DNA from 2 places in the Arthrobacter sp. B0427-1-12 genome. Region 2 is predicted to be linked to the other one. Evidence: predicted binding sites of a transcription regulator. Region 2 holds the regulator's gene; the other holds the start of a gene.
The links. The regulator HspR, encoded in region 2, represses chaperone genes until heat shock. The targets are predictions, from matches to a motif close to AAGTTGAGTCNNNNNGACTCAACTT.

Region 1: AC5RWU_RS13460 (Hsp20/alpha crystallin family protein) is a predicted target of HspR. The motif match lies at 8,818-8,842, and genes of this name have one in related genera.

The regions. Positions count from the first base shown of each region.
Region 1 covers NZ_JBNHIC010000021.1:636-15,558, reverse strand. Annotated here, with positions in the region: gene hpaD (3,4-dihydroxyphenylacetate 2,3-dioxygenase) at 1-602, opposite strand, end outside; gene hpaE (5-carboxymethyl-2-hydroxymuconate semialdehyde dehydrogenase) at 630-2,147, opposite strand; gene AC5RWU_RS13485 (GntR family transcriptional regulator) at 2,176-2,856, opposite strand; gene AC5RWU_RS13480 (fumarylacetoacetate hydrolase family protein) at 2,858-4,357, opposite strand; gene AC5RWU_RS13475 (glycoside hydrolase family 15 protein) at 4,997-6,823, opposite strand; gene AC5RWU_RS13470 (hypothetical protein) at 7,004-7,216, opposite strand; gene AC5RWU_RS13465 (DUF3040 domain-containing protein) at 7,683-7,958, shown strand; gene AC5RWU_RS13460 (Hsp20/alpha crystallin family protein) at 8,881-9,345, shown strand; gene AC5RWU_RS13455 (Hsp20/alpha crystallin family protein) at 9,382-9,789, shown strand; partial or broken gene AC5RWU_RS13450 (proteasome activator) at 10,530-11,174, shown strand; gene AC5RWU_RS13445 (histone-like nucleoid-structuring protein Lsr2) at 12,171-12,500, shown strand; gene AC5RWU_RS13440 (hypothetical protein) at 12,765-13,262, opposite strand; gene AC5RWU_RS13435 (MarR family winged helix-turn-helix transcriptional regulator) at 13,387-13,860, opposite strand; gene AC5RWU_RS13430 (GAF and ANTAR domain-containing protein) at 14,547-14,923, opposite strand, start outside.
Region 2 covers NZ_JBNHIC010000001.1:226,343-241,265, forward strand. Annotated here, with positions in the region: gene AC5RWU_RS01180 (FAD-dependent monooxygenase) at 1-134, opposite strand, end outside; gene AC5RWU_RS01185 (chorismate-binding protein) at 172-2,358, opposite strand; gene AC5RWU_RS01190 (low molecular weight protein-tyrosine-phosphatase) at 2,348-2,911, opposite strand; gene AC5RWU_RS01195 (LysE family transporter) at 2,961-3,581, opposite strand; gene AC5RWU_RS01200 (class I SAM-dependent methyltransferase) at 3,626-4,441, opposite strand; gene AC5RWU_RS01205 (benzoate/H(+) symporter BenE family transporter) at 4,496-5,722, opposite strand; gene dnaK (molecular chaperone DnaK) at 6,058-7,917, shown strand; gene AC5RWU_RS01215 (nucleotide exchange factor GrpE) at 7,920-8,522, shown strand; gene AC5RWU_RS01220 (DnaJ C-terminal domain-containing protein) at 8,618-9,595, shown strand; gene AC5RWU_RS01225 (heat shock protein transcriptional repressor HspR) at 9,716-10,144, shown strand; gene AC5RWU_RS01230 (UPF0758 domain-containing protein) at 10,071-10,361, opposite strand; gene AC5RWU_RS01235 (DMP19 family protein) at 10,561-11,556, shown strand; gene AC5RWU_RS01240 (hypothetical protein) at 11,654-12,562, opposite strand; gene trmB (tRNA (guanosine(46)-N7)-methyltransferase TrmB) at 12,723-13,580, opposite strand; gene AC5RWU_RS01250 (MarR family winged helix-turn-helix transcriptional regulator) at 13,861-14,349, shown strand; gene AC5RWU_RS01255 (DEAD/DEAH box helicase) at 14,572-14,923, shown strand, end outside.

The DNA of each region.
Region 1 (14,923 bases), on a different contig from region 2:
TCATGGACGGTCTGTTTGCGGTGCATCCAGGCGGCGTAGGTGACGCCGTCGGAGTCCTTGATGTCCTCCGACACCCGGAAGCCCAGGTCCTCCAGGTACTTGCGCCCGCGGGGTACGTCCGGGGTGACCTGGTTGAAGTGGTCCAGCCGGACCAGTTCGCCGGCGGAGTAGAGGTCGTAACGCTGGGTGAGGCGCTCGACGTGCTCGGTTTCGTAGAAGAACTCGTACGGGAAGCCCAGCGGATCCTCGACCCGGACGGAGTCGCCGATGCCTTTGGTGAAGCCATCCCGGCGGCGCGCGGTGCGGCAGCCCAGCTCTCGGTAGTAGGCCTCGGCCTTGTCCACGTCCCCGGGGGTGCGGACGCGGTAGGCGAAGGCCGCGACGGCGGCAACCGGGCCCTTGCGCAGCACGAGGTTGTGGTGGATGAACTCCTCCAGGGAACGCAGGTAGATCGCGTTCTCGTCCTCCTCTGTCACGTGCAGGCCCAGGACGTCCACATAGAATTCGCGGGACTTGGCCAGGTCCGTGACGACAATGTCCATGTAGGCGCAGCGGACGATGTCAGGGGCCGGAACCGAGGGGGTGGGAATCTCGTTGCTCATGGTGTTTTCTCCTTCATCGTGAAGCGGTCAGTAGTCGATCTTGGCGGCGGCTTCGGCGCCGAACTTCGGGGTATGGACGGAACCCAGGGTGATATGGACGGCCTGCTGGTCGGTGTAGAAGTCGATGGACCGGTAGCCGCCCTCGTGGCCCAGCCCGGAAGCCTTCACGCCGCCGAACGGGGTGCGCAGGTCCCTGACATTGTGGCTGTTGAGCCACACCATGCCGGCCTCGACATCCTGCGCAAAGTTATGCGCCCGGGTCAGGTCCTGGGTCCAGATGTACGCGGCCAGCCCATACTTGACGCCGTTGGCCAGGGACAAGGCCTCCTCATCTGAGTCGAACGGAGTAATGGCCACCACCGGGCCGAAGATCTCCTCCTGAAAGATGCGGGCATCCGGGGCGACGTCGGCGAAGACGGTCGGCGCGACGTAATTGCCTTCCTCCAGCCCCTCCGGCCGTCCGCCACCGGCCAGCAGGCGTCCTTCGGACTTGCCGATCTCCACGTAGCTCATCACCTTGGCGTAGTGCTCCGGGTGCACCAGTGCTCCCACCTGGGTCTTCGGATCGTGCGGATCCCCGACGACGATGTTCTTGGCCCGGGCCGCGTAGCGCTCACAGAACTCGTCGTAGATGGGCCGCTCCACCAGGATGCGAGAACCGGCCGTGCAGCGCTCACCGTTCAGGGAGAAGCCCCCGAAGAGCGCCGAGTCGATGGCTGCGTCCAGGTCGGCGTCGGCGAAGATGACGCACGGGCTCTTGCCGCCGAGCTCCATGGACAGGCCCTTGAGATTGGCCGCGGCGTTGCGGAAGATGGTCTGGCCTGTGGTGGTCTCGCCGGTGAAGGAGATCAGCGGCACGTCCGGATGCTTGACCAGCGCATCGCCGGCTTCCTCACCCAGGCCGTTGACCAGGTTGAATACGCCTGCAGGGACACCCGCGGCGGTGAAGATGTCCGCCCACAGGGAAGCCGACAGCGGGGTGAACTCAGCCGGCTTGAGCACCACGGTGTTTCCGGTGGCCAGTGCCGGGGCCAGCTTCCAGGACTCAAGCATGAACGGGGTGTTCCACGGTGTGATCAGGCCCGCGACGCCGATCGGCTTGCGGTTGACGTAGTTGAGCTGGGACCCCGGAACCTTCATCGCGTCGTCGAACTGGGCCACGATCAGGTCCGCGAAGAAGCGGAAGTTCTCCGCCGCCCGGCGCGCCTGGCCCTTGGCCTGGGTGATCGGCAGACCGGTGTCGAAGGTTTCCATTTCGGCCAGGCGGTCTTCCTGGGTTTCGACGGCGTCGGCGATCTTGTTCAGGATCCGGGCGCGTTCGCGCGGCTTCAGCTTGGGCCACGGTCCGTTGACGAAAGCCTCGCGGGCGGCGGCGACAGCGGCGTCGATGTCCTCCTTCTGGCCGGCGGCGGCGGTGGCGTAGGTCTGGTTGGTCACCGGATCGAGCACGTCGAAGGTGGCGCCGTTGATCGAGTCGACGAACTTGCCGTTGATGAAGTGTTGGATGTGGGCGGGCAGGTTCTCGGGCACGTAGTGGTCGGCCATGATCTACCTTTCGTGGTGTCCAGGTTTGCTAGAGGACTGAGGGCGGCTGGTTGGTCTGCGCCATGTAGGCGTTGAGCGTGGCCGTCCGGTGGGCTCGGGCGGCCATTTCGATTTCATGGGGATCGGCTTTTGCCTCAAGCAGGGCGAGCAGTCCGTCGTGTTCGGCAACGGACTCGCGGGCCCGCCCGGGGACCAGGTCGAAGCTGGAAGCACGGATGGCATTCAGGCGGTTCCAACCCCGGTGCACCAGGTCCAGAATGTGCGGATTGGGGCACCTGCCGTAGAGGATGGCATGGAATTCGTTGTTGAGCTTGGTGAAGCGGACGGGTTCGAAGGTCTCCAGGCACTCGCGCAGCTGCGCATTGAGCTTGCGGGCCCGGCGCAGATCGTCGTCGGTAATCAGGCCGGCGGCCAGCGCCGTTGCCGCACCCTCGATGATGCTCAGCGTCTGCATGGTATGCAGGTACAGCGTGGTGTCGAGGGCAGCAACGGTAGCGCCCACATTACGCTCGAAGGTGACGAGTCCTTCGGCTTCCAGCCGGCGGATCGCTTCCCGGACCGGTACCACGCTGCAGCCGAGTTCTTCTGCAATGGTGCTGAGCACCAGACGGTAGCCGGGGACGAACTGGCCGGTGCCGATCCGGTCGCGGAGCAGCTGGTAGGCCTGTTCCGACTTCGACGCCGGCGCCGGGGCAGTAGCGGTGGACATATCAGGACCCGTTGCCCTCTGCCACCCACTGCTGGTATTTGGCAAGCCAGTCGGCGTTCATCGGGAACAGCCCGTCCACCTTGTGGCCTTCCTTGACCATCTGGAAGACGAAGGTGTCCTTGCGTTCCTGCTCCACGGCCTCGTCCGCTACTTCCTCGGCCAGCGCCGGCGGCAGCACCAGGATGCCATCGTCATCGGCCACAATGATGTCTCCGGGTTGAACCGTCGTGCCGCCGCAGCCGATGGTCGCATCGACTTCCCACGGCACATGCTTGCGGCCGAGTACGGCCGGGTGCGGACCACTATGGAAGGTGGGGATATCCAGGCCGGCGACCGCCGAGAGGTCCCGGACACCGCCGTCAGTAATGATGCCAGCAGCGCCGCGCACCTGGGCGCGCAGGGCCAGGATGTCCCCGAGGGTTCCGGAGCCCTTTTCGCCGCGGGCCTCCATCACCAGGATGTCTCCGTCGTTCAGCGCATCAATGGCGCGCTTCTGGGCATTGTAGCCCCCACCATGGCTCTTGAAGAGGTCCTCGCGGTTGGGCACGTAGCGCAAGGTGCGGGCAGTGCCGATGACCTTTTGGCCCGGCTTGGTAGGCTGCAGCCCGTCGATGCTGACGTTGTTGAGCCCTCGCTTGCGCAGGGCCGCGGAAATCGTGGCGGTCGCCACGGAGGCGAGCTTGGTTTTGAGTTCTTCAGTGAGCACGGGCTGCTTGGGCGCCAGGCCGGCTGCTTCGGCCGAGCCGTAGGCGTCCTCGCGGTCCTGGTCCGTCACCTTGGGGGTGTTGCCGAAGTCGGCGAAAGGCACTTCGCCCTGGACCACGGTGGTTCGGAGCCTGCCGCTGCTTAACGCTGCTGCACTGTCGCCGGGCGCGGTGTCCACCTCAACCTCCACTACGTCACCGGGTACCACCACGGAGGAGCCGGCTGGGGTGCCAGTGAGGATGATGTCTCCCGGTTCCAGCGTCATGAGCTGGGACAGGTCCGCGATGATCTGCGCGAAGGGGAACAAAAGTGACTCAGTGGTGTCCTCCTGGACAAGTTCACCGTTGACCCAGGTGCGGATCCGCAGTGCCGTCGGGTCCACCTGATCCGCCGGGATCAGCGCCGGACCGATCGGGGTGAAGCCGTCCCCGCTCTTGGAGCGGATGTTGGAGCCCTTGTCCGCGTACTTGATGTCATAGATACCCAGATCATTGCTGGCCGTGACGGCCCCGACGTAGCTCCAGGCATCCTTGAGCCCAACCCGGCGGGCCTCCTTGTCGATGACCAGAGCCACCTCGCCCTCAAAGGCGAGCAGCTCAGTTCCGGCCGGGCGTTCCACCGTACCTCCGGTCAGGCTCAGGGAGGAGGATGCCTTCATGAAGTAGGACGGATGCGCGGGAACCCGTCCGCGCTGTGCGGCCCGTGAGGCGTAGGAGAGATGGACAGCCAGTACCTTGCCGGTGTTTTTCAGGATGGCCGAGTCAACCACCGGCAGAGTGGCTGCCACAGTGCTCATATCTTCGCTCAAATTCTTCTCCAGATCATGTATGAGATCATATATGATCCATCATGAAGAGTGACGTGGATCATGTCAACCCCTCTTGGGCCTCGCCCCCCGATTGCCCGCCCGCTTCGCGTGTCAGATCTCTGTATTCGCGTCGAACGGCGATCAGGAATGGTACGTCTATAGCGGCCATGAGGGCACCGAGGATGAGCAGCGCCACATGCCTAGCTGGTTTCCCAGCACGGTGGCCACGGCGACCAGGGCCGGAACCAGCAACAGGTTGAGTCGGGCGAACCGCTTGAGAGAAGCGGCGGCAGATCTTCGGGGCTGTCGCCCTTTCCTTGCCGGGTCATGGCATCACAGTAACGCTGATGTACCGGGATGCGGACCGGTCCAGCCCTAGCTTTTGGGACCGGTTGACCTGGCAGGGCCGACGGCGGGCAGCCGGAGCGTTCCTGTCCCGGGGGATCCACGCGTCCTCGGGGTATCCCAAGGAATGCTGAACGCCGTCGCGGAAGAAGACCCATACCGGCTGAGGCCGCCCTGAAGGTAGGGCCGTGGGAGGGAACCGGATGAAACCCAGGCCGGCAGGGTACCCAATGCTTCGGGCCGGTACAGCCGCTGCTTCAGGCAGAGGTGCTCTGATGCCTGTCAGTGCGCATATGGGCCGCTGTTCGCTGTCCAGGCCCCGGGAATGGGTGTGTCGCTTTTCCGGACGGTGCCGAGGTGCAGTTGCAGGGCGCAGTGGACGAGGGGGAAGTGGCTGAAGGCCTGCGGGGTGTTGCCCAGCTGCCGGCGGGTGCGCGGGTCCCATTCCTCACTGAGCAGTCCGACGTCGTTGCGCAGGCAGAGCAGGCGCTCAAAAAGTTCGACGGCTTCGTTGTAACGGCCGATGCCGAGCAGGGCCTCGGCGAGCCAGAAGGAGCAGGCCAGAAAGACACCCTCGTCCCCGGGCATTCCGTCGATGCCGGTTTGGGGGCGGTAGCGTAGGACGAAGCCGTCTTCGCTCAGGTCGCGGCAGACTGCGTCCACGGTCCCGATGACGCGTGGATGGGTATAGGGCAGAAAGCCGACGCGGGGGATCAGCAGCAGGCTGCCGTCGAGCTCGGTGCTGCCGTAGGACTGGACGAAGGTGTTGAGCTGGTCATTGAAGCCATGAGCCATCACATCGGCATGGATTTGTTCCCGGAGTGCGGACCATCTCCTGTCGGGGCCGGGAAGCCCGGATTGGCGGACGCCTTTGACCATGCGGTCTGCGGCGACCCAGGCCATGACCTTGGAGTGGGTGAAGTGGCGCCGGGGGCCGCGGACTTCCCACAGCCCGTTGTCGGGTTCGTTCCAGGCTCCTTCGAGGAACTCCATCAGCGCGACCTGGATGTCCCAGGAGCTGTCGGAGGTTCCGGGCGGGCCCGCAGCACGGGTGAGGGAGAGCGCGTCGAGGACTTCGCCCCACACATCCAGTTGTAGCTGTCCGGTGGCGGCGTTGCCGGTGCGGACCGGCTGTGAGCCTTCATAGCCGGCCAGCCAGGCCAGTTCGGTCTCGGGCAGCCGGCGGGTTCCGTCAAGGCCGTAGAGGATCTGGAGTTTGGACGGTTCTCCGGCGATCGCACGCAGCAGCCACTCGCGCCATGCGGCGGCCTCTTCGGTGTAGCCGACGGCGAGCAGGGACTGCAGGGTCAGGGAGGCATCGCGCAGCCAGCAGTAGCGGTAGTCCCAGTTCCGGGGCCCGCCGAGCTGCTCGGGCAAAGAGGTCGTGGCGGCGGCAACGATGCCGCCGGTGGGGGCATAGGTGAGTGCCTTGAGGGTGATCAGGGAACGTTTCACGGCGTCGCTGTATTTTCCTTCCACCCGGCTGCGGCTGATCCACTGCCGCCAGAAGGCCTCCGTTGCCTCCAGCGCTTTGGTCGGGTCGATCCGGGCCGGTTCCGGGTGGTGGCCCGGGGCCCAGCGCAGGACGAAGGGGACCCTGTCCCCGGCCCGTATGGTGAATTCGCTGACTGTGTGCAGCTTGAGCCCCTTCAACGGAGCCGGGGTGGTGAGGTAGGCGGAGTCGGGGCCGGCGACGGCGCTGATGCCGCCCGGGATGCGGCGCACCCACGGTATGACCCGGCCGTAGTCGAAGCGCAGGCACAGCTCTCCGTGCATCGGCACCGTGCCGCTGAGGCCCTCCACGATACGCACTACATCCACCGCGTCATCGCGTCCGGGCATGAAGTCGATAATCCGGACGCTTCCTCCGGCGGTGTCCCATTCGGTTTCCAGAACCAACGTGTCCGACCGGTACCTGCGGCGGGTGCACTCCCCGGCTCCGGCGGGAGCAAGCAGCCAGCGTCCTGCCTCGGGGGAGTCCAGCAGCGCCGCGAAACAGGCCGGGGAATCAAAGCGCGGCAGGCACAGCCAGTCGATGGACCCGTTCCGCCCGATCAGTGCCGCCGTCTCCAGGTCACCGACGATGGCATAGTCCTCGATTCTCGCCATGCAAACGCCTCCTGCGGCCTAATGCTGCTCAGATTATCCAGCCGTGGCCCCGCTGGCCAGAGCACCGCAACGCGGGGGCCGAAGAGCGTCCGTTCCCAACCGGAACAGGGCCCGATAACCGCGGCCGGACATGTGGCAGGGAAGGGCCGCACCCTGCCGGGTGCGGCCCTTCCCTGCCGTCTAGATCCGGTGGGTGTCCCATTCATGCACGCTCAGAGGGACACCTCGGGAGATGAACAAGGTGGAGGGGTAGCGTTCTCCGTTGATGAGCTCGCTTACGCCCAAGGCGGTTACCTCATTCTTCCCCAGCGCCTCCAAAATTTTCTGCCGGTACTCTTCAACATCGGAATCCTGAATGTGGTAATTGCGGTCACCGTAGCGAATGTGGGCCATGTTCCTCCTCATCCCGCAGTGCCGGGCGGCACTGCCTGCATCCTAACCGGTGCCCTCAGCGATGCTCTGCCCTGGCTTCCAGGTGTCGTATGCGCTGTTATCGGCGTCCGTGCTGCTGGTGGGCCGGTAGGGCGGTCCCGGACTGGGGCCAAGAATTCCTCGTACAGCATTTTGTGGTTCTCCCTGCCGTGAAGCGGTCATTTCTCAGGGATACGAGCCAGCCGGCCGGCAGCGGAAACAGATCCCGGCTGCCGTCGTGTCCGGCCGCTGGTCCGAGGACAGGGAAACCGGCCGCGGGAGGGGACGCCGGCGGGCCCGGGGTTTGCCGGGTTGTTTCGGGCAGGTGCGGGGGGTCGGGGCGCGGATCCATAATGGGAACAAGGTGCAAAAAGCACCTTCAGGGTTTCAAGCCAGTACGGGGCTGCGGGTGCTTGAGGCGGTCCCGTACCGGAGCGGGAGATGTCCGGTGTTTTCGTATGAAGAGAACAGGCGCCTGGCGGAACTTGAGCGTGAACTGGCCGCCGAGGATCCCAGGCTGGCACGGATTCTGACCGAGGGGTTCGCCGGTCCGCCACCCGGGGCGGTGCGCCGGGCGGTCCTGGCCGCGTTGGTGGGGACGGTGGTGCTCATCCTCGGTGTTGCCTCGGAACTGGCGGTCCTCACTCTTGCCGGGTATGTGCTGGTGTATGCGGCTGTCCTGCGGTATTTTTTCCTGCGCGATTCGGACAGCGCCTGCACGTAGGGCCGGCAGCAGCGCGCAGGGCAACCGTCCGCCCGGATGAGGCGCCGGTGGGGTCCCGGATGACGCACCCGGATACGGGTGAGGGGATGCATCGGGGGCGGCCGAGGTGCCTGACTGCTCAGCGCTGCAGCGGATACCGTCCGTGCAGCGCAGCTGCCGGTTCCCGGCTGGGCGGTGGCCGCGACCTGGACGCTGAGCAGATCGACCTGGCCGCCGGCGCGGGTGTGGGGTAGCTGGGGTACCTGATGATCCGGACGGGGCGGGCCTGCAGGAACGGGGACCGGAAGCCCGTGCAACAGGAAGCCCGGTTGCTGCGACGGTTTCAGGCCAACCCGTCCCAGTTGGGGGTGTCCAGGTATCCGGTACCCGGTGGGCGCGGGTGCTCCCGCAGCGGCTGCAGATGTAGGCGGCGTGGGCCGGTTCCTGCCGGCGGTCCGGCAGGGTCCGGGCCGGGAGGTACTCCTGGAAGTGAAGGAACTCATCGGACCGCACCCGGGACAGGAGGGCACTTCAGCACCGGCGGCCGGGGGGGGCCTGCCTGGGCTGGAGCTCGTGCCGGTGCCGGGGCCGCTGCGGGGTGTTGGGGGCTTGCATTGGGCGATCAACACATTGTCATTGGTGCCGATGTATCGAATGGTTTGCCGGCAGGCCGGCTGCGAGCCATCGGAACGCGGTTCCTTGTGAGCCGCTCCGGGCGGCATCCCAGCGTATCCCGGCCCGCCGGCCCAAGGACAGGCCCGGCTGACGGAAAATGCGTTAACCGCTGAGCGCCTGCGTACCCAAGGCTGCCGTCTTTACCGCTTCCCGGAACCCCGGAAACGGTCTACCGCTTCCGGGCGGGAGTGCGTTAATATGGTCGTAGTTGAGCGTAGTAGGCTCAACTTTGGGATGAACGAAGTTTGGAATGAAGGAGTTGGTGAGCATGACGGCCAGGTTTGATCCATTCCAGGAACTGGAGCGCGTTTCCCAGGCCCTGTTAGGCCGCGGACAGGGGCCGCGGGTGATGCCCATGGACCTGTACCGGGAAGGGGACCACTACATCCTGAACGCGGACCTGCCCGGCATTGACCCGGGATCGGTCGATCTGGACGTCGACGGGCAGCTGCTGACCATCCGCGCCCAGCGGACCCTGAAGGAAACCGAGGGCACACAGTGGCTGCTGCGGGAGCGCGAGAGCGGCTCCTTCCTGCGCCAGCTGACCCTGGGCCAGGACATTCAGGTGGACGGCATCTCGGCGCACTACGACAACGGGGTGTTGAGCGTGACCATCCCGGTCAGCGAAGCCGCCAGGCGCCGGAAGATCGAAGTGGTTGCCGGACACCGCCAGGAAGCGGTCGAAGCGCCGGCCGAACAGAAATCGGCCGGGCAGCAGAAGACCGGATCCTGACACATGCCGGAGATGCATTGATTGGAGGTAGTAGCGATGGCCAATATTCTGCGCCGTGCCGGAGTTGACGTTCCCGAACCCCTGCGCCGGCTGTGGGAAGGGGATCTGGAGTGGCTGCGGGTTGAGGAATACCGGGAGGACGGGTCCATGGTCGTGCGGGCCGAGGTTCCCGGTATTGATCCGGAAAAGGATGTGGACATCACCCTGACCGGGGATCAGCTGCGGATCGAGGTCAAGCACGAGGAAAAAACGGAGAAGAAAAGCAAAAAGGGTTACCGCTCCGAATTCCGCTACGGCGCGTTTTCCCGCACGGTGACCCTGCCCGGCCCCGTGGATGAGAAGGATGTCCAGGCCTCCTACAACGACGGGATCCTTGAAATCCGTGTCCCGGTGCCGGAGGAACCCGAGTCCGGGCCCCGGAAGATCCCCATCAGCCGCGGCTGACCCCCGGCCGCAGCCTGAGGTTGTCGCCCGTTTCCGGCCCCGGGCCGGGAACGGGCAGCTCACCTTCCCGCGCGGCGCCGGGGTGAAGCTGCGGCGCCCGGCCGATGAGCGGAAAGTGACTGGAAGCCCGCGGTGTTTCCCGGCTACCGGCCGAAGGTGAGTCCTCTGCAGGCGATAAGGCACTGTCCGGGATCCTGGCCAAAATGCTCCGGCAGCCGTCTTATCTGCCTTGTGCGCCAGCAGTAATTTAATGGGCGTAGCGCACAATGCGGTCCCGCACAGTAGCGGGATGGCTGGCCGGAGGCAATTCCGAGAGGTGCGCTACCGACTCCGCTATGGCGGAGCAACGGGACCGGGGGGCCTTGGCGGCAAGAACGCCAGACCCCCGATCTGTTTAAGACAGCGGCTGCCCTGTCTTGGCATCATTTGGCGAAGCGGGGGGAGGTCCAGTCAGGCGTTGGTCTGCCCGGACCGCCCCACCTAGCCTGCCTCAATATGGTTCCACCGTTCAGACGGGGCAGAAGCGCCGGCGCGGGCACATGGAATGAGCCGGCCGCCTCTGCGGCATCTGCTAAAGGCGTTCTTCCTCTGGAACGGCCAGAGCGGGGGAGCGGTATCATTTTGGCGTAGTTGAGTCGATATGGCTCAACTTTAGGACTGTGGAGGAGACGGTGATAGTGGCAGCCGGATTCGATTCGTTTCCGGTGGCAGCAGGTGACTGCCGTCCCGGGCTGGGGACCATGGCGGCGGAGACTGTGCGGACCGTAGACATGGCGGCGGAAGGCTCCCCGACCGCTGCCGGGCGTTCGGAAGATGCGCAGCCGCGGCAGCCCGGGCAGGGCAGCCCGAAGACCGCCCAATGCGACCCGGCCGATGCTGCAGGTTCAGAGCCGGCTGGGCGCGGCATGCCGGTGGATGAGCCCGCTAAAGTCGTCCGGATCGGCAGGACGGTCGGGCAGCTGCTGGAGGAGGTGCGCAATGGACCCCTGGATGAGGGTGCGCGGTACCGGCTGGCGAGCATCTATTAACAATCCGTTCTCGAGATTCAGGACAGAATCGCCCCTGAACTGGCCCGGGAACTGGACCGGATCAGCCTGCCCTTCCCAGCCGATTCCGCTCCCTCCGAAGCCGAGCTGCGGGTGGCCCAGGCCCAGCTGGTGGGCTGGCTGGAAGGGTTGTTCCGGGGCATCCAGACAGCCCTGGCGGTGCAGGAAATCGCGAACCAGACCCTGGCGGCGCAGCAGCAACTGCGCCACATTGCGCCCGCCCGCCCGGCCGCCGGCACCGGGACCGCCGAGGACGGGGATCCCGCACCTATTCACAGCACTATGGGCCCCGCGGCGGGCGGCCGGGGCGGACAGTGCAGCGGGTTCGGGTATCTCTAGCCCCGCCCGGGCAGGGAACACTACCCATGACCGACCGAATGGGCTGGCGGTACCTGACGGTCCGCCGCCGAAGGGATACCCGGTGTCACATGCGCTAGTTATCGGTCTCGGGTTGGGGTGTGTCAGGGGTGGGCGGCCCGGTCCCGGCGGGCTCTTCCTTCGGCACCGTTGATGGGAAAAAAATATGGGTACAGTTCCTGGTGCAGTAAAGCGGCAGGGACAGGAGGTCAGCCGGAACCACCACGGTTCCGGCTCTTACCATACGGATCTCATCATGGGTCTGCCCCAGCCTAATCCCACACCAATGAGCGCTGATTCCGGGGCCGGTCCGTCCGGGCCACCCCGTGAGCACAGCGTTTTGGTCGATTCCGACGCCGCTCAGCAGGGTGTATGCGGCCGAATACACGAATCTGCGACCTGCCCCATCCACACACCGGTGCCTGCCGGTTCACCGGCACCTCGGCAGGAAAGCAGCCAGGGCTGCACGAGACCCCTGACAGTGGGCCGGCGCAGGCTTGGACCGAAGGCGATACCGGGGCCAGCGAAAGAGCCTGGTAATCCGTCAGTCAATCGGGATGAGCGAAGGGCCCCGGGTCCGCCGCCGCCGATACATGTGCGCTGATATGGGCTGTGCTCAGGGAGATGGGGCTGCCTGTCCTGTGCCGCCTCAGAGTTCCGTCGCCCGGAGTGGAGGACCGGTTATCATGCCGGCCCGGAACCTGCGGCAGCACGTCCCTGAAGGGCAGCAGGGCCGAGGGTGTCAGCGCGTCAATAACATTCGTCCGGACCTGATTCTTTACAGATACCGGACAACGGCGGACCGGCTCCCGGGTGGGCATAAATACCCCGCCGCCGGTGACGGCGCTTACTTGAACCGGCCGTTCCTGAACCGGTCGCGGTGGCCGGTTGGTGGCCGTTCTGTGCTGTCGAAAGCGCGGCCGGGATACGTAATATTTATATGGGGAAATTGTCCCCGTTATTGAGGAGTCGCTTCGCATGGCACAAAAGGTGGAAGTCGTCCTGGTATCTGATTTGGACGGGGGCCCGGCGGACGAAACGGTGCATTTCGGCATGGACGGCACGAACTATGAAATTGACCTGTCCACCGGGGACGCTGCTGCACTGCGTAGGGCCTTCAGGCAGTATGTGAAGGCCGGCCGCAAGGTCCCTGCGGTTGGGTCAACCCGCGGCAAGGCCCGGGCAGGGGCCGGCCGTGGGGATACCCGGAAAATCCGTGAATGGGCCAGGGAACACGGTTATGACGTTTCCGGGCGGGGCCGGATATCCTCCGAAGTCGCTGAGGCATATCAAAAGGCAGTGGCCTGATTCAGCGAAGATCACTGATGCCATTCAGGTCAGAGATCTTACTGAGGGCAAACAACCCGGGAGGGGAATGCAGCATTCTCCTCCCGGCTTTAATACGCCGTCGCATGCGTTGTTATCGGCGTATGTCCGAGTCGGGGCAGATTTCGGTTGCCCTCGAGGCCCGTCCAGCTTGGGTGCTGCGCACCGGCCCCCGGCCGGGTACCTGACCAAAGCCGAAAGCCGGGCCGGGGAAGAGCTTATCGGGGGCGTCGGCGTTGCGGGCCTTTAGGCTGCGTTCATTCCTGCATCCTGCCGCAGGATGTCCCAGACTTCCTGGACGGTCAGGCCTGCCGCGGAGGCAACTGATTCCAGCGGGCAACCCTCACCGACGGCGGCGCGGATGCTGGCGTTCAGGTTGGCGATGGCCTGGTCCAGGGCCCACTGCCGGTCTTCGACCTGCGCGGCGGCCAGCCATACCCGCCGCACCGACGCCTGCCGGCCGGGGACCGGATCCTGGCGGAAGCCGCAGCCGCAGACCCATTCCCGCCTGGATGCCGGGCGGGGTTCTTCCGCCGCGAAGGTGACGATCGGCAGCCGTAGCGACACATCGGCAAGGGTCATGGCCTGACCGCAGTGCACCGGAGCATCCGCCAGGGGAGGCTCCTGCACCGGAGTCTTCTGCGGGGGAAATGCCGGAGCCGGAACCACAGGCAGGGAGAAGGTGATGTTGTCTGTAAAGTCCCGGGCGGTGCGGGACTGAAGCCTGGCTGCAATGGCAGTCACGGGGTCCTCCTGATCCGAAAACTAACTAACTAGACTAGCTAGTTATAAGCAGAAGCCGGCTCTTGTGTCCAGCCCCGAGGGGCGACCGGGACTGCGGCTGTGACATCACGCGAGGCAGGGGAGATCAGTGGGGGTCGATGGCATCGACGGCATTGCGCATGCGGTGCAGGAAGGTGATTACGGTACGGGCTTCTTCCTGTGACAGGGATTGGGCGGCCTTGAGCATGCGGGCATGCATCCGCCCCAAGGTGGCCCTCACCTCGCGGTCCGAGCCGGCGGTGGCCCGCAGGATCAGGGCCCGGCCATCGGTCGGATGCCGTTCCCGCCGGAGGTGGCCGCTTTGGGCCAGTCGGTCGATCAGCGTGGTCACCGACGCTGAGGTGATGCCGAGTCGGGCAGCCAGTTCCTTCGGCCCTATCGTTTGGCCGGCGGCCTCTGCCTGCAGCAGATACCGCAGGGCCAGCAGATCGGTTTCACCCATGCCCATGGATGAGCGCGTACGCCGGCGCATGGCCGCTTCCGATGCGCGGTAATCCCGCAGGGCATCGAGAACCTCCGCCGCGGCGGCGGAGTCCCTCGTGTACCAATAGCCAGACAAGGCACCCGTATCCTCCACATAAACCCCCAGAAGGTATAGCTAGTCCGTCTAGCGATCTAGGATAGCGCGGTACCTGCGCCCGTGCAGCTGCCCATCGGCCGGGCGGGGATCCGCCGGCCCTGCGGGTATAGTAAGTTTGCTGATGATCGGGGCTGCGGCGTGGCTCCGGAGGCGGCTTCCTGCACGGGCAGGTCTTGTCCCGGCAGGAACCGGCAGGATAACGATGAGAGGGGTTTGCAGGCATGAGTGTGATGGATTATCTCTTCGGCTTGGCCGTGCTCGGAAGCGGACTGGTGGTTATCGCCGCTGGAGGGGCGCTTCTGCTTCGTCCGCCCAGCCGGCCATGGCTGCAGAACCTTCCCCGGATATCCGGCACCGGAACCAGGAAGACCCGGACGCCTGCAGGCCGGGAGTATCTCCGGCGCGATACTCTGGTCGGCTAGAAACACCGGGCCGGCCTTCAGCCAGCCATAACGTATGCGCCGTTATCGGCGTTCGGACCGGACCGTTGGTGAGGTTGTCCGTGGCAGACGGCGCCGTGGGCCTTGTTCATCAGTGTCGGCTCTTAGGTTTCGCGGTCGGCCGGATCCGGTCCAGGACACTGCAGCGCGGTCGGGGCGGACGCCGGCCGGGACGGCAGAAGGCCCGAGTGGCCAGCGTGATCTGCTCGGCTTGGGAGCGGGTGGTCAGCGGTCGAAATGTGTTTGGGTGGCGCCCTGATGGACTGTGGCGATGACTTGGGCGGCGAGGTCGCGGAGTTTGACGTTGCGGTTGTTGGAAGCGGATTTCAGGATGTTGAAGGCCTGGTCCTGGCTGCAGGTGTTTTGGGCCATGATGATGCCGACGGCCAGGTCGATGGTGGTTCGGGACTGCATGGCTGATTCCAGGTGTGCCTCGGTGTCCTGATGTTGGGCGAACCGTACGGCGATCCGCAGTGCCTTCGAGGCCATCAGCACGTGCCGCTGCACATTCCGGATTGCGGCATCATCGTATTTGTTTGGCTGATCGGAATAGACATCGAGGCCGGCCGAGGCTTCGCCTTCGAGTTCGAAGGGCACGCCCA
Region 2 (14,923 bases):
AAGAAATCGATCATGTACCCCTCGGGGCGGGGGCCGGCTGTGCGCTCGACGACGGTGGCATCCCAGCCGCGCTCGGTCAGGAACCTGGCGGCCGAGAGCCCGGCGATTCCGGCGCCGCTGATGATGGCGTGCATGCCCCGCTCCTTTCCCTTAGTGCTGCTTGCCTTAGTGCTACGCCCGGTTGCTGCGCAGGACGGCCTCCGGGGGCAGGACGGCCTCCGCGGGCAGGACGGCCTCCGCGGACCGGACGGCCGGCTCCGGAAAGACAGCGCCCAGTGCCGAAAGCACGCCGAAGGCCTTCGTCCGGATTTCGTCCCACTCCTCGTCCGGGACCGAGTCCGACGTGATGGCCCCGCCGATCCCCAGGGCAAGGTTCTGGCCGGCCGCGTGCCCCGGGCAATGCGGACCGGAGCCGGAGTCCAGCACCAGCGTACGGATGGCCACTGACAGGTCGGTCGCCCCGGTGCGGGAGAAGTAGCCGATGGCGCCCGAATACACTCCGCGGGGTCCCGCCTCGAGCCGGTCCAGGATGTTCATGCTGCTGATCTTGGGGGCGCCGGTCATGGAACCGGCCGGGAAAGCCGCCGCCACCGCCTCCGCGCGGGAGGCGTCCGGCCGGAGCCGGGCATCGATGGTGCTGACCATCTGGTGCACGGTGGCATAGCTTTCGATTGCGCACAGCCGGCTAACGGTCACCGAACCCGGCACGGCCGCGTGGGAGAGGTCGTTGCGCAGCAGGTCCACGATCATGATGTTCTCCGCCCGGTCCTTGGGCGAGGTCTCCAGGTCCTGCCGCAGCGCTTCGTCCAACCGCGGATCCGCTTCCCGCCGCCGCGTTCCCTTGATCGGTTCGGCCCGCATGGCTCCCGCGGCGTTGATCCGCAGCAGACGCTCCGGCGACGTGCTGGCCACGGCCAGGCCGTCGAACCTCAGATAGGAGGCAAACGGCGCAGGATTACGACGCCGGAGGGCCAGGTAGGTGCCCAGGGGATCCAAGGGCGCGGGGACGGCGGCCTCGAGCGTAGTGGTCAGGCAGATTTCGTAGGAGTTGCCGTCGCGGATCTGCTCCTGGGCCTGGCGGATCTTGCGCTTGTAGGCCGGTTCGTCGTCTCGGCTGGCGAATACCGGCACCGCCGTGCCGGGGGCGGCCGGCGGCTGCGGAGCTGCCGGCCCAAGTTCAAGCACGGTCCGCCTGGTCCGGCGGAGCCACTCCGCAGCCTCGTTGTCGGCCGCCGCGTTCCCAGGAGCCGGGCCGTCCGCGGCCCGGGCCAGGGCTATCAGGTAGAGGCACCGCTGCCGATGGTCGACGATGACGCAGCGGCCCGGGTGCAGGAGGATGGCATCGGGATACGCGGATTGGATGTCGCTGCCACCGGTTTCCCGCTTGAGTTCATACCCCAGGTAGCCGATCCAGCCGGGGATGAATTCGCATGGTCCGGGACCGGGGGCCGGCGCCGTCTCTTGCTCCCAGGCGGAGTCCAGCCAGCGGAAGAAGGGGGTCCGGATGCGTGCGGTGACGCTGCCGCAGCGGACCTCCGTTTTACCCGTGCGGTGCACTGCCAGCCGGCTGTAGCTGCCGCCGTCGTCCGCCATGATACTGAATCGGTTCCGGTCCGGCGCCCCGGCCCCCGCACTGGAACTGTCCAGCCAGACCGCACGGGGCGAGTTCGCGTAGAGGGCCTCGAACAGGACCTCCGGATCCGGGCAGACGTCCACCCGCTCAATCACCGGAACCAGCGCCCGGTTGCGGTGCCGTTCGGCGGCGAGCAAAGAATCGAGCACCGGGAGCGTGGTCAGCGCGTGCAGCACACCGGCGGGCGCAGCCGGCCCCTGGTGTCCGTCGACCAGGATGTCGGCGGCGGCGGCGACGTCGTCGTCCGCCAGCCACGCGGCTTCCTGCCCGGCCCACAGTCCCCAGTAGGGCAGGTAGGTGTCGCCGTCGCGTTCCAGTGCGCGCATCCGCCGCTGATCCTCGGCGGCCTCCACCCAGACGACGACGTCGAGCAGTCCGCGCGCTGCAGCGCAGGCCGCACCGACGCCTTCTACAACGACGATCTCCGCCGGTTCCGTCGTACGCTTGCCACCGTCCGTTTGGTGGATCCAGTCCCACGCGGTCCAGTCGGCGGGCCGCCCCTCGCGCAGCGGTTCGAGCACCGTTTCCACGTAGCGCTGCTGGCCGGCGACCAGGCCTTCCCAGCCCGGGTAGATCTCCTCCAGGTGGAACAGGCTCACGCTGTGGTGCGCGCGCAGCAGGGTTGCCAGTTCCACCGCCAGCGTCGTCTTGCCGGCGCCCGACCGTCCGTCGACGGCGATGATGGCCGGCCCGCGCTGGCCTGCCGATTCCGCCCTAGCGGTCACCCGAAGCCGTATCCGCGCCGTCGGTTCCGTTCTCTTTCCGTTCCCGGAGCCGGCTGTCCAGCTGCTGGCGCACGTAGGCAACAATGCCGTCCACGGCCGGGTGCATCAGCTCCCAGCTGGCATTGAAATCCGCGGCATCGCCGAACCAGGGGTCATAGATGCCCAGCTCTTCGACAGGCCGGCCGGCGGAGGCCGGATCGAACTCGCGCAGCAGATGGACCTTGCTGCGGGCGTCCGGGTCCGGAGCGTCCCGGCGCAGCTGTTCGTAGTGGTCCAGATCCAGGGCGAGGATCAGGTCGCGCTCGCGGTACCAGCCGGGCTCGAACTGCCGGGCCCGGTGGTTCGTGCTGGTGATGCCGTGGAGGCCGAGTTTGTTGGCAGCCCGTTCGTCGATCGGCCGGCCCACTTCCCAGCTGGTGGTGCCCGCGGAGTCCACGACGACGTCGTCCGCCAGCCCGGCGTCGTTGAACGCATGGGTGAGCAAAAGTTCGGCCATGGGGGACCGGCAGATGTTGCCCGTGCAGACGGTGATGATCCGGAATGGTGATGACATGGATTTAGTGTACGGGCGCCGGGACATTTGGGGCAGGTCCTGCGCCGGTTCAGAGCACCGCGAGCATGATGCCCACCGCGACGAACAGGATGCCGAAGGTCCGGTTCAGCAGCCGCTGGCCGCGTTCGCTGCGCGTCAGCCGCCGGAACTGCCGCGCCGCCGCCGCGAAGAAGAACCACATCACCAGGATGTCGATCAGGACAACGGTGGCCGCCAGCACGGCGTACTGCAGCAGCAGCGGCTCCTGCGGGCGGATGAACTGCGGCATGAACGCCAGGAAAAACACGATCGCCTTGGGGTTGAGCAGATTCACCCACACACCGCGCCGGAACATGGCGAACGCAGGCTCGGAGCGCGGGGACGCCGCCGCATGCTCGGCGAAGTCCGGTTTGGCGAGGAACTGGCGGATCCCCAGGTACACCAGGTAGGCTGCGCCGGCATACCGGATCACATTGAACGCGAGCGGTGAACCGGCAACCAGCAGTCCCACGCCCGCCGCGACGATGAGGATGTGGATGACCAGGGCCAGCTGCTGTCCCAGGATTCCCCAGATGGACCGCCGGAACCCCGAGTTGAGGGCATTGTTCATCGTATTGATGGCCCCGGCGCCCGGAGTGAAGCTGACAACGGTACCGGCGCCGGCCAGGGCCAGCCACAGGGAAAAGCTCACCTTCGAAATTCTATGCGGGTGCGGGCGGCTCCGGCGCCCGCAACTCAGGCCCGCGCGATCAGCTCCACATTCGGAATCAGGAAGATCCCGTCCGGGGCGGCGCCCCAGCGGCGCCAGCCGGCGGCGATGCGTTCCAGCTTCTCTTGGTCGGCCAGCCCGCGCTCCAGTGCCTGCTCCGCGAAGGCGGAATGCAGCACGCGGGTGGCCCAGGTCTCCGACTGCCAGGTCCGGCGTTCCTGTGTGGCATACAGCCAGTTGGCGGAGGATGGCCGGATGTCCGTGAACCCGGCCTCCAATGCCCAGGAGATCAGGTGCCGGCCGGCGTCGGGCTCTGCCTTGTTGCCGCGGGCGATCTGCTGGTAAGTGGCCATCCACTCGTCCAGTTCGGGGATTTCCGGATACCAGCTCATGCCGTGGAAGTCCGCGTCCCGCACGGCGACGATGCCGCCGGGCTTGGCCACGCGTCGCATTTCGCGCAGCGCGGCCACGGGCTCGGTCAGGTGCTGCAGCACCTGGTGCGCGTGGACGACGTCAAACGTCCCGTCGGGGAAGTCCAGGTCGTAGACATTTCCGGCCCGGAACTCCACGTTGCCGAGCCGGCGCCCGGCCGCCAGTTGCCGTCCCTGGGCCAGTACCTCCTCGGAACGGTCCAGGCCGGTGACCTGGCCGGGCGCCACCAACTCGGCGAAATCCACGGTGATGCTGCCCGGTCCGCAGCCGACATCGAGCACCGTGAGCCCCTGCATGAGATGGGGCAGGAGGTAGCCGGCGGAATCCACGGCGGTGCGGGCGGCGTGGGCGCTGACCACGCTCTGGTGGTGGCCGTGGGAGTAGACGTCGTCTTCGCTGGGGCTGCTCATAGCAGGACATTACTATCCCGGCCCACCCACGGCGATGCAGGTGACCCTGCGTGACTAACGTTGGCTGCCTGTGCTCCGGCCGTACCGCCGCAGCAGCAGGTAGGCCGCGCTGCCGGCCAGCAGTCCCCAGAACGGGGACACGATGCCCCACGGTGCAATGCCGGAAGTCGTGACCGCCAGGGTGATGACCGCGGCCTCGACGGCGATCGGATTGGCGCGGACGTCGGAAATCGCGTCAATGAAGGACCCCTGCAGGGCCCCCAATAGCGCGACGCCGGCCAGTGCCGTCATCATCTCCGGCGGGACGGCGGCGAACAGCGCCACGGCGCTGTTGCTGACCAGGCCGAAGAGGATATAGAAAATGCCGCAGAAGATCCCAGCCATGTATCGGCGGCGCATGTCCTCGTGCGCTTCCCGGCCCGCGCAGATGCCGGCGGTGATGGCGGCAAGGTTGATGCCGTGGGAGCCGAACGGCGCGGACACCAGCCAGGCCGCGGACGCCCCACCCAGCAGGAGCCTGTCATTGACGTCGTAGCCGGTCGAATGCATCATCGTCAGGCCGGGCCCGTTCTGCCCGGCCATGGTGACGATCATGAGGGGGATGGCGATGCCCATGATTGCCTGGGCGTCGAAGGTCGGCGTGGTCCAGATCGGCCCGCTGAGGTCCAGCGTCAGTTCCGGCGCCTTCGCCTGGCCTGCCAGTATGCTCAGCGCTGCGCCGGCAACCAGCGCAGCCAGCACGGCGTAGCGCGGGATGAAGCGGCGCCCGGCAAGGTATACGGCTGCCAGGCCGCCGGCCATCAGCGGGGAAGCCACGACGGCGGCAGCGGCCTCGAGCACGAACGGCAGCAGTACTCCGGCCAGCACGGCCGCCATGATGGGCTTGGGCACAATCGACAGCAGCTTGCCGAAGAGCCCGGTCACGCCCAGCACCAGCGCCAGCAGCGCGGCCACCACGTAAGCGCCGATGGCATCGCTGTATGCGTAGTCGCCGAGCGCGGTCAGCAGCAGCGCAGCGCCCGGCACGGACCAGGCAACGACAATCGGCTGCCGGGTGAAGAGGCTCAGCGCGATGCAGGTCAGGCCGCTGGCGACGGCGATGGACCAGACCCAGGACGTGGTCTGCTCAGCACTGAGTCCGGCACCCTGGGCCGCCTGCAGGACCACCAACATCGGGCCGGCATAGGAAATGGCGACGGCGACGAACCCGGCGGTCACGGTGGAGAGGGAAAAGGCCTGGCCCAGGCCTGGACCGGGCGCGGTGGCGATGGTGCGGGACATTGGCACTCCCTGTGATCGGCTTCACTGCCGCAGGCCACTGTAGCGGTTTTACCGGATATGAGTTGCGGGCCTTCGGATATCAATCCCGGCCCCGGAGCCCTGTCCCGCCCGCCCCGGTCCCGCCGAAACCTCAATTTATGTTGATTCTCAGGAGGGATTCCGGCAAAAACTGAGGTTTCGCGGGAGGACGATTGGCAAAGTTGAGTCGAGGCGACTCAACTTAACTTGACTTCATTTGGGCCGTTTCCTAGACTTGAGTGCAGAACGCTCAATCTGCCTGCTCCGTTCCGGGCCTGTGGGTTGAGGGCATCGTCAGGACAAGAAGGAGACAGCTAATGTCACGTGCCGTAGGTATCGACCTTGGAACCACCAACTCGGTGGTTTCCGTACTGGAAGGTGGCGAACCCACCGTAATCGCCAACGCCGAGGGTGGCCGCACCACTCCGTCGGTGGTTGCCTTCTCCAAGGCCGGCGAAGTCCTGGTCGGCGAAATCGCCAAGCGCCAGGCCGTCAACAACATCGAGCGCACCATTTCCTCCGTCAAGCGCCACATGGGCACGGACTGGAAGAAGGACATCGATGGTAAGAACTACACGCCGCAGGAAATCTCCGCGCGCATCCTGCAGAAGCTCAAGCACGACGCCGAGAGCTACCTGGGCGAGAAGGTCACCGATGCGGTGATCACCGTTCCGGCGTACTTCAACGACGCCGAGCGCCAGGCCACCAAGGAAGCCGGCGAGATTGCCGGCCTGAACGTGCTGCGCATCGTCAACGAGCCCACCGCGGCGGCCTTGGCCTACGGCCTGGACAAGGGCAAGGAGGACGAGCTCATCCTGGTCTTCGACCTCGGCGGCGGCACGTTCGACGTGTCCCTGCTGGAAGTCGGCAAGGACGAGGACCAGTTCTCCACCATCCAGGTCCGCGCGACCGCGGGTGACAACCGCCTCGGCGGCGACGACTGGGACCAGCGCGTCGTGGACTACCTGCTCAAGCAGCTGCAGACCAAGGGCATCGACCTCTCCAAGGACAAGATCGCCCTGCAGCGCCTGCGCGAGGCCGCAGAGCAGGCGAAGAAGGAACTGTCCTCCGCGTCGAGCACCAACATCTCCCTGCAGTACCTGTCCGTGACCCCGGACGGTCCGGTCCACCTGGATGAGCACCTGACCCGGGCCAAGTTCCAGGAACTGACGACGGACCTGCTGGACCGCACGAAGAAGCCGTTCCACGACGTGATTGCCGAAGCCGGCATCAAGGTTTCGGACATCAACCACATCATCCTGGTGGGCGGTTCGACCCGTATGCCGGCAGTGTCCGAGCTGGTCAAGCAGATGGCGGGCGGCAAGGAACCGAACAAGGGCGTGAACCCGGATGAGGTCGTGGCGGTTGGCGCTGCACTGCAGGCCGGCGTCCTGAAGGGCGAGCGCAAGGACGTCCTGCTTATTGACGTCACCCCGCTGTCCCTGGGCATCGAAACCAAGGGTGGCGTGATGACCAAGCTGATCGAGCGCAACACCGCGATCCCGACCAAGCGTTCGGAGACCTTTACCACCGCCGATGACAACCAGCCGTCCGTGGCCATCCAGGTCTTCCAGGGTGAGCGTGAATTCACCCGCGACAACAAGCCGCTGGGCACGTTCGAGCTGACCGGGATTGCCCCGGCGCCGCGCGGCGTTCCCCAGATCGAGGTCACCTTCGACATCGACGCCAACGGTATCGTCCACGTGTCCGCCAAGGACAAGGGCACGGGCGCCGAGCAGTCCATGACCATCACGGGCGGCACCGCACTGTCCAAGGATGACATCGACCGCATGGTCCGGGATGCCGAGGAGCACGCCGCGGAGGACAAGAAGCGCCGCGAGGCCGCTGACGTCCGCAACACCGCGGAGCAGACCGCCTACTCGGTGGACAAGCTGCTGGCCGACAACGCTGACAAGCTGCCGGAGAACGTCAAGACCGAGGTCAAGGCCGACGTCGACGCCCTCAAGACCGCGCTGGCCGGAACCGATGACGACGCCGTGAAGTCCGCCTTCGAGAAGCTGCAGGCTTCCCAGAGCAAGCTGGGCGAGGCCATCTACTCGCAGGCCCAGCCGGCCGAAGGCGCAGCGGCCGGTGACAGCGCCGGCAACCCGGGCGCAGGCAAGTCCGATGAGGACATCGTCGACGCCGAAATCGTAGACGAAGACGAGAAGAAGTAACCATGCCCCACCACGGTGATGAATCAGAGCACGAGCACGAGGATCTGACGCCGGTCGACGAGGCCCACGACACGGCTCCGGAGGGGGACGCTCTAGCGCAGGCCGAGGCGATCCTCAAGGAGGCCGGCCTCGAGGCGGAAGCCGGGGACGGAGCCGGTCCGGAAACGGAAACCGGCGAAACCGTCGAGACGGATCTCGCGGCCGAGCGGCTTGCTGACCTCAAGCGGCTGCAGGCGGAGTATGTCAACTACCGTAAGCGGGTGGAGCGTGACCGGGATGTCGCCCGGGACGCAGCGGTGATCAGCATGCTGAATTCGCTGCTGCCGGTGCTGGATGACATCGATGCCGCACGGCAGGCCGGCGACCTGGAAAGCGGGCCGTTCGCTGCGATCGCCGTCAAGCTGGAGAACGTGCTGGCCGGCTACGGTCTGGTCCGCATCGAGGAAAGCGGTGTCGCGTTCGACCCGAACATCCACGAGGCGCTCATGCAGCAGTCCAGCGCTGATGTCGAGACGGATACCGTGAGCCAGGTCCTCCGCTTCGGTTACAAGAGCAACGACCGGACCCTCCGGCCGGCCCAGGTAATCGTCGCGGTACCTGAATAGCGTCCGTAGGGGCCAGAGCCGCCTTTCCCGAAGGCCGCTCTGGCCCTCGCCGCTTTCGGCCGTAACTGTTCTACATTGAGAAGAAAGGAGGTGCCATGGCCAGCCAGGACTGGATCGACAAGGACTTCTATAAGATCCTGGGCGTTCCCAAGGATGCCAGCGACGCTGACATCAAGAAGGCATACCGCAAGCTCGCGCGCCAGTTCCACCCGGACCAGAACCAGAACGATCCCGCGGCGGAAAAGACGTTCAAGGACGTGAGCGAGGCCTACTCCGTGCTGTCGGATCCGGAGGAACGCCAGCAGTACGATGCGATCCGGGCCATGGGCGGTGGCGCGCGGTTCAGTGCGCACGGTGCCGGCCAGCCGGGCGGCAGCGGCTTCGAGGATATTTTCGGCGGACTGTTCGGCGCCGGCGGCCATGGCCGAGGACGGCAGGCAGGCGGCTTCACGGCTTCGGGCCTGCCGCCGGAATTCGCCGATCTCTTCGGTGGGGCCGGCGGCTACGGGGGATACCGGCAGGCACCGCAGAAGGGTGCGGACCGGACCGCGACCACCAGCATTTCCTTTGCCGGGTCGATCAAAGGAACCAGCATCGGCCTGCGGGAACCATCCGGCGAGGTCATTGACGTCCGTATCCCCGCCGGCATCAAGGACGGCCAGAAGGTCAGGGTTCGCGGCAAGGGACAGCCGGGTCCGGCGGGCAACGGCGACCTGCTGGTGACGGTCAACGTCAAGCCCCACGAGTTCTTCACGCGTGAGGGCGACAATATCCGGATCCATGTTCCCGTAACCTTCCCCGAGGCAGCGCTCGGCGCGCAGATCCAGGTACCGACGCTGACAGGGGAGACGGTTAAGCTGCGGATTCCGCCGGGAACCCCGTCGGGGAGGACGCTGCGCGTCAAAGGGCGCGGTGTGTCGACCTCGAAGGCGACCGGTGACCTGCTGGTGACCATCGACGTCGTCGTTCCGCAGAAGCTGAGCAAGGAAGCCGAGGACGCGGTGAAGGCCTTCGCGGCGGCCACGGCCGACGGCGGCCCCAGGGCCCACCTGGGCGACAAAGCGCGGCTGTAGGTTGAACGTAGCAGCCGGCCTGTGCCGCGGCCAGGCTGCGGTTCCCGCCGCGGCTCCGGCCGCGGCGGGAACGGCGCCCGCGCTGCCCGGCATGGCCGATGACTTGGTGAAAGGAGAACAGTGGGCATTGACAGCAATGCGCCCATATTTGTGATCTCCGTGGCGGCGGAGCTGGCGGAGATGCACCCCCAGACCCTGCGGCAGTACGACCGCCTGGGCCTTGTGTCACCCAGCCGTGCGCCTGGCCGGGCCCGCCGTTATTCACAGCGGGACATCGAGACATTGCGCGAAGTGCAGCGCCTTTCCCAGGAAGGGGTGTCGCTCGAGGGGATCAAACGGATCCTCGAACTGGAGACCCAGGTGGCGCTGCTGGAGGCGCGTGTACGGGAACTGAGCGAGGAGCTTGCGGACGCCCAGGCCCGCGGCAGCGCCGAGGCCCGGCGGATCTTCGCCGCAGGACTGGCCGGTGATGTCGTCAGCCTGGCGCGGGGGCAGCGTCCGCGGCCACGTTCGCAGGCCCTGGTGGTTTGGCGGCCGCAGGGTCATTAGCCGAGCGCCGGGCCAGTTCCATCGCTCCGGCGAGCCGTATGGCCAGTGCCGGCCCCACCCCGCCGATGTCCTGGAGCCGCTCAACGGAAACAGACTGGAGCCCGGCCGGCCCGCCGAACTCCGTCAACACCAGGCCGGCCAGTTCCAGGCTGCTCAGCCCGCGGGTGCCGGACCCAATCACCAGAGCCAGGACCTCCGCGTCCCGCAGCCGGGACAGTCACACCCGACGCAGGCGTTCCCGAGGCCGGCCGGCTTCGCTGTGGGCAACTGTTCCGGGTGTCCCGGCGGTGGAGGAGCAGTGCCGGGAGGCGGTCGGCCAAGATTCGCCTGAAGTTCAACTGCAGAACATCGCCCGGGCTGGTACCGGCGGCTACGTTCGAAGGGTCAATACGTCCCACGATGAATGAGGACCCACCATGAGCGCACCAGCCGCAGCACAGCTCAACGTCGTCGTTTCCGCCGAAAGCGTCCAGGAGGGCGACGACGCCGTCGTTTCGTCCAACGTCACCCTGGTCAACGCCTTGCTGACTGAGCTGCTCACCGAAGACGAGATCGCCATCAATGCGCTGCGCAGCTACTACGTCGATTTCTACCTCACGCAGGTGCTCAACGGCGGATTCGCCCAGTACATCTTCAATTCCGGCTGGAAGGCGGAACTCAACGAACGCGTCCTCGAGGGCCTGAACCTCATGGGCGCGGATGCCCATGCCCGGCTGTTCGAGAAGGCCGTGGCCGCGTTCGAAGAACTGGACGAGGAGGAAAAGGACTTCTTCCTCAGCGATGCGTTTTTCGATGACCTGGACGAGGACGATCTGGAGGGCGACTGGGACGAAGACCCGGACGAAGACCTGGACGACGACGGCTCCGCCCGGAACAGCGAATCCATGCCTGACCCGGAAGAAGACTACGACGAAGACGAAGAGGACATTTTCGACGATATCGACGAGGACTTCTACGCGCTGAACGATTCGGACGATCTGGTGGCCAGGAACGCCGCCTGGCTGCGTTCCCTGCCGGAGTTGCAGGTCATTCCCCGGGACGGACTGGAGGACTATGTGGGCCGTCGTGTCGCGGAGATTCCGGATCTGGCGGAACGGAAGGAAGCCGCGGCCCGCTACCTGGCGGAGAATATGCCGGAGTCCGAGCGCATTATCCGGGTTCTCACCGAGGTGGCCGGCCAGGAACTCGAGGCGATCACCCTCGGCGACCCGCAGTTCAAGTGGCAGGGCGAAACCGCTTTTGCCTGGCACTTCACCACCGACCAGGGTGAGTACCTGATGATCGAGCGGGAAAATGAGGCACTGATGATCGACGGCGATACCCGCGAGATTGTCGCCTCAGTGGAATTCGACGACGAGGACGCCGACGACGAAGAGCAGGCATCCGCCACCCAGGCCAGTCCGCTGCGCTAGGAGCTCTGCCGAAGAGATCGCCGGCACGGCAGCGGGGCGGGACGCTTGACGTGTCCGGCCCCGCCCGGCCCCTGGCAATGCTGTTGCACAGCCCTGCTTACTGCATCATGGTTCCATCGGGAGCCACGAGGTACCACACATCGCCGACGCCCTGACCAATGATGTCACCAGGTGCCTGATCCTCTGCGTAAAGATAGATCGGCATGCCGTTGATGGTGATCTGCTTCTGGCCGTCCGGCGTATCGATGGTTCCGATTTCGCCGGTCACTCCCTCAACGGATGGCGAATCGCTCTCGGTGGTTACCGGCGGCCAGGCCTGGAGGCAACCGCCGGTGCAGGCGCTCACGCCCGAATTCGCGGTGTCCCGCGTGTAGTAGTAGACGCTCAGGCCTTCGCCGTTGACGACGATCTGGCCCGCTTCGCTTTCCGCGACTGCCAGGTCTGCAGCACCTTCGCCCGCGGCGCCGCCGGTTCCCTCGGTGGTTCCTTCAGTCGGAGACGGGGATTCGGTGGCGGGAAGCGGATCAGTGATCATCGTGCCGTCCGGTGCCACGACGTACCAGACCTGGCCCACGTCCTGGCCGGTCACATCGCCCGGCTGGTTGTCCCGGATCCAGTAGTACAGCGGCATGCCGTTGAGGGTGACCCAGCGCTGGCCGTCGGGGCCGTCCGGGCCCTCAATGGTGCCGACCTCGCCCGTGACGCCTTCAACCACGGGGGTTTCGTTGTCCGTCAGCATGGGCGGCCAGTCGATGAGGCACTGGCCTTCGCACGCACTCACACCGGAGTTGGCGGTGTCGCGGGTGAAGTAGTACAACGTCATACCGTCGCTGTCGACGACAATCTCGCCCAGCGGGGAATCGGCGGTCATCAGGTCGACGTCACCCGCCGCCGTCGTTTCGGCGGGGGATTCGGTCTGTTCCGTCCCCCCCTGCTGCCCGCAGGCCGTCAAGGCCAGCAGGCTCAGCGCCATCGCAGCGATGACGCCGCGCAGCTTGTGGTTCATGGTTTGGTACCTCCTGATTATCCGGGCAGGGCTCGGGATGAAGGGAGGCGGTCAGAGCGCGCCTCTGACAGTGAAGACGAGACGCGACGGGATGAGGTTCAAATCACATGCACAAGTTTCGGGCTGAAAATTACGACGGCGGCCGGCAAGCCTGGCGCCGTCAGGCTGAAGCGCGCGCCGTGCGCCGGTAAGTGAGGTCGAAGATCTCCCGGCCGGCGCGGTGCGCTTTGTTCTCGAAGCTGGTCACGATCCGGCCCTCGAAGCGCGGCGCCCAGCCGCCCTTGTCATCCAGGTCGGCGGATGGGACCCGGCCCTCGGCGCCGCTGGCCCACACCCGAGTCAGCGGGCTGTCGGCGCCGCTGCGTTCACCCGCATGCACATTCTGGAAATCCGCTGCCCTGTCCAGCACTTCCCGCATTTGAACCGCGTAGTCGGACCAGTCGGTGGCCAGTCGCCAGAGGCCGCCGGCTTCGAGGACGCGGGCCACCAGCGGAGCGAAGCTGTCCTTGACCAGCCGCCGTTTGATGTGCCTGGTCTTGTGCCACGGATCCGGGAAGAACACCCAGACTTCGCTGACCGAGTCCTCGGGAAGCATGGTGCTCAGTACCTCCGGCGCATTGGCCTGGACCACGCGCACGTTGGTCAGGCCCCGCTGGCCGATGCGCAGGAGTGTCTGCGCCAGTCCCGGGCGGTAAACCTCGACCGCCAGGAAGTTCCTGTCCGGATACTGTTCGGCGGCATTGACGACAGCCTCGCCCAGCCCCGAACCGATCTCGACGACCAGAGGCGCCTTGCGCCCAAAGGCGGCCGCGGCATCGAAAACGAAGCCGGGATGCACCGAGGTATCGGCCTGCCGGCGGGGCACGTCCACCACGAATCGGGCGGCATAGTCTTCCCAGGCCTGCTGCCTGCGGCCCTGCAGTCGGGAACCGCGGCGGACGAAGGAGACCGGCTGGCTGCGGTAGGCGCCGGCGGCTGGGGTATCGGGCTGGTCGGGGGAGTGCGGCTGGTTGTTCATCGCAGTAAAGGATAGCCGCTGGGACGCTGGTGCCGGTTGGCCGGCCGCCGGGAGCAAATAGATGCCCGCAGGACCAACGCCGGTCCTGCGGGCATCTACCCCCAACTGGTGTTTCCCTTGGATCCGAGCGTTCCATGAAGTAGCTTGATAATCAAGTAAAGACGGCCTTATTGCCCGGCTGACCCTAGAACTCTCCTCGAGTTGCCGCGGGTTTCCGGAGTTTGAGCCAATCACTCGGCTACCGAGTAACTTGGTAGACTCTGCGGCAGAGGGGGAAAAGATGCCGACAGCACCCAGCAGTGACACGATCGGGGATCCTGTTCCGAAGCAGGATGTCCGCGCTTTGGTGGACATCCTTCGGGTCCTGAATGCCAATACCCTGCGCCTGCGCATACATTTTGCCGGTGAACTGGGCCTTGGCCTGAACGAGTTGAACGCTCTTGTCCATCTGCTCGATGCCGGCCGGATGACTCCGAAGGACCTCGCCCGGATGCTCAGCATCACCACCGGATCAGCCACGGCGATGATCGACCGCCTGGAGAACGCCGGTTTCGTGGCCCGCCGACCCCATCCCAGTGACCGCCGCAGCCTGCTGCTGGACTTGACCCCGGCCGGCCGGCACGCCATGAAGTGGGTGGGTGAACAGTACGAGGCAGCCATCGTGGGCTCCTTCCAGGAGCAGATCCGGATTCCGGAGGGCACCACCGATTTCCTGCGGAAGCTCTGCCGGGCCATCCAGGAGGCGGCGGACAAGCTGGGCGGATCCTGACCCAGCCTGCTGCTGGTAGACTTGAGGAAGTTGCTGCGCTTCGGTGCAGCCTGCGTCGTTGAACGCTTACATTCTGTCCCGCTGTTCCATCAGCCACCGGCCCCGGTCACCACGTGTGTTCCGGCAGGCCAGCCCCTGAGCGGTTGACACTGTCTGACTTTTCTTCGGCGAACCCCTCGCGGACCCGCGGCGGGGACACTGACCGAAAGTACCTGTACATCCATGACTACTTCTGTTGCCTCGCGCCCGATTTCAGCCATTCCGGCCGATTCCACCCCGCGTTTTTCCGCTCTGGGCGTGCCCCGGGCCCTGGCCAACGCCCTGGCCGCCCAGGGCATCACGGCGCCGTTCCCGATCCAGGTCCAGACCCTGCCGGACACTCTTGCCGGCCGTGACGTACTTGGGCGCGGCCGCACGGGTTCGGGCAAGACACTGGCCTTCGCCCTGCCGCTCGTCTCCCGGCTTGCCGAGCGCGAAGCCGCACACCGCCGTCGTCCCGGCCGTCCCCTGGGCCTGGTGCTCGCGCCGACCCGCGAACTGGCCACCCAGCTCAACAACACGATCGAACCGCTGG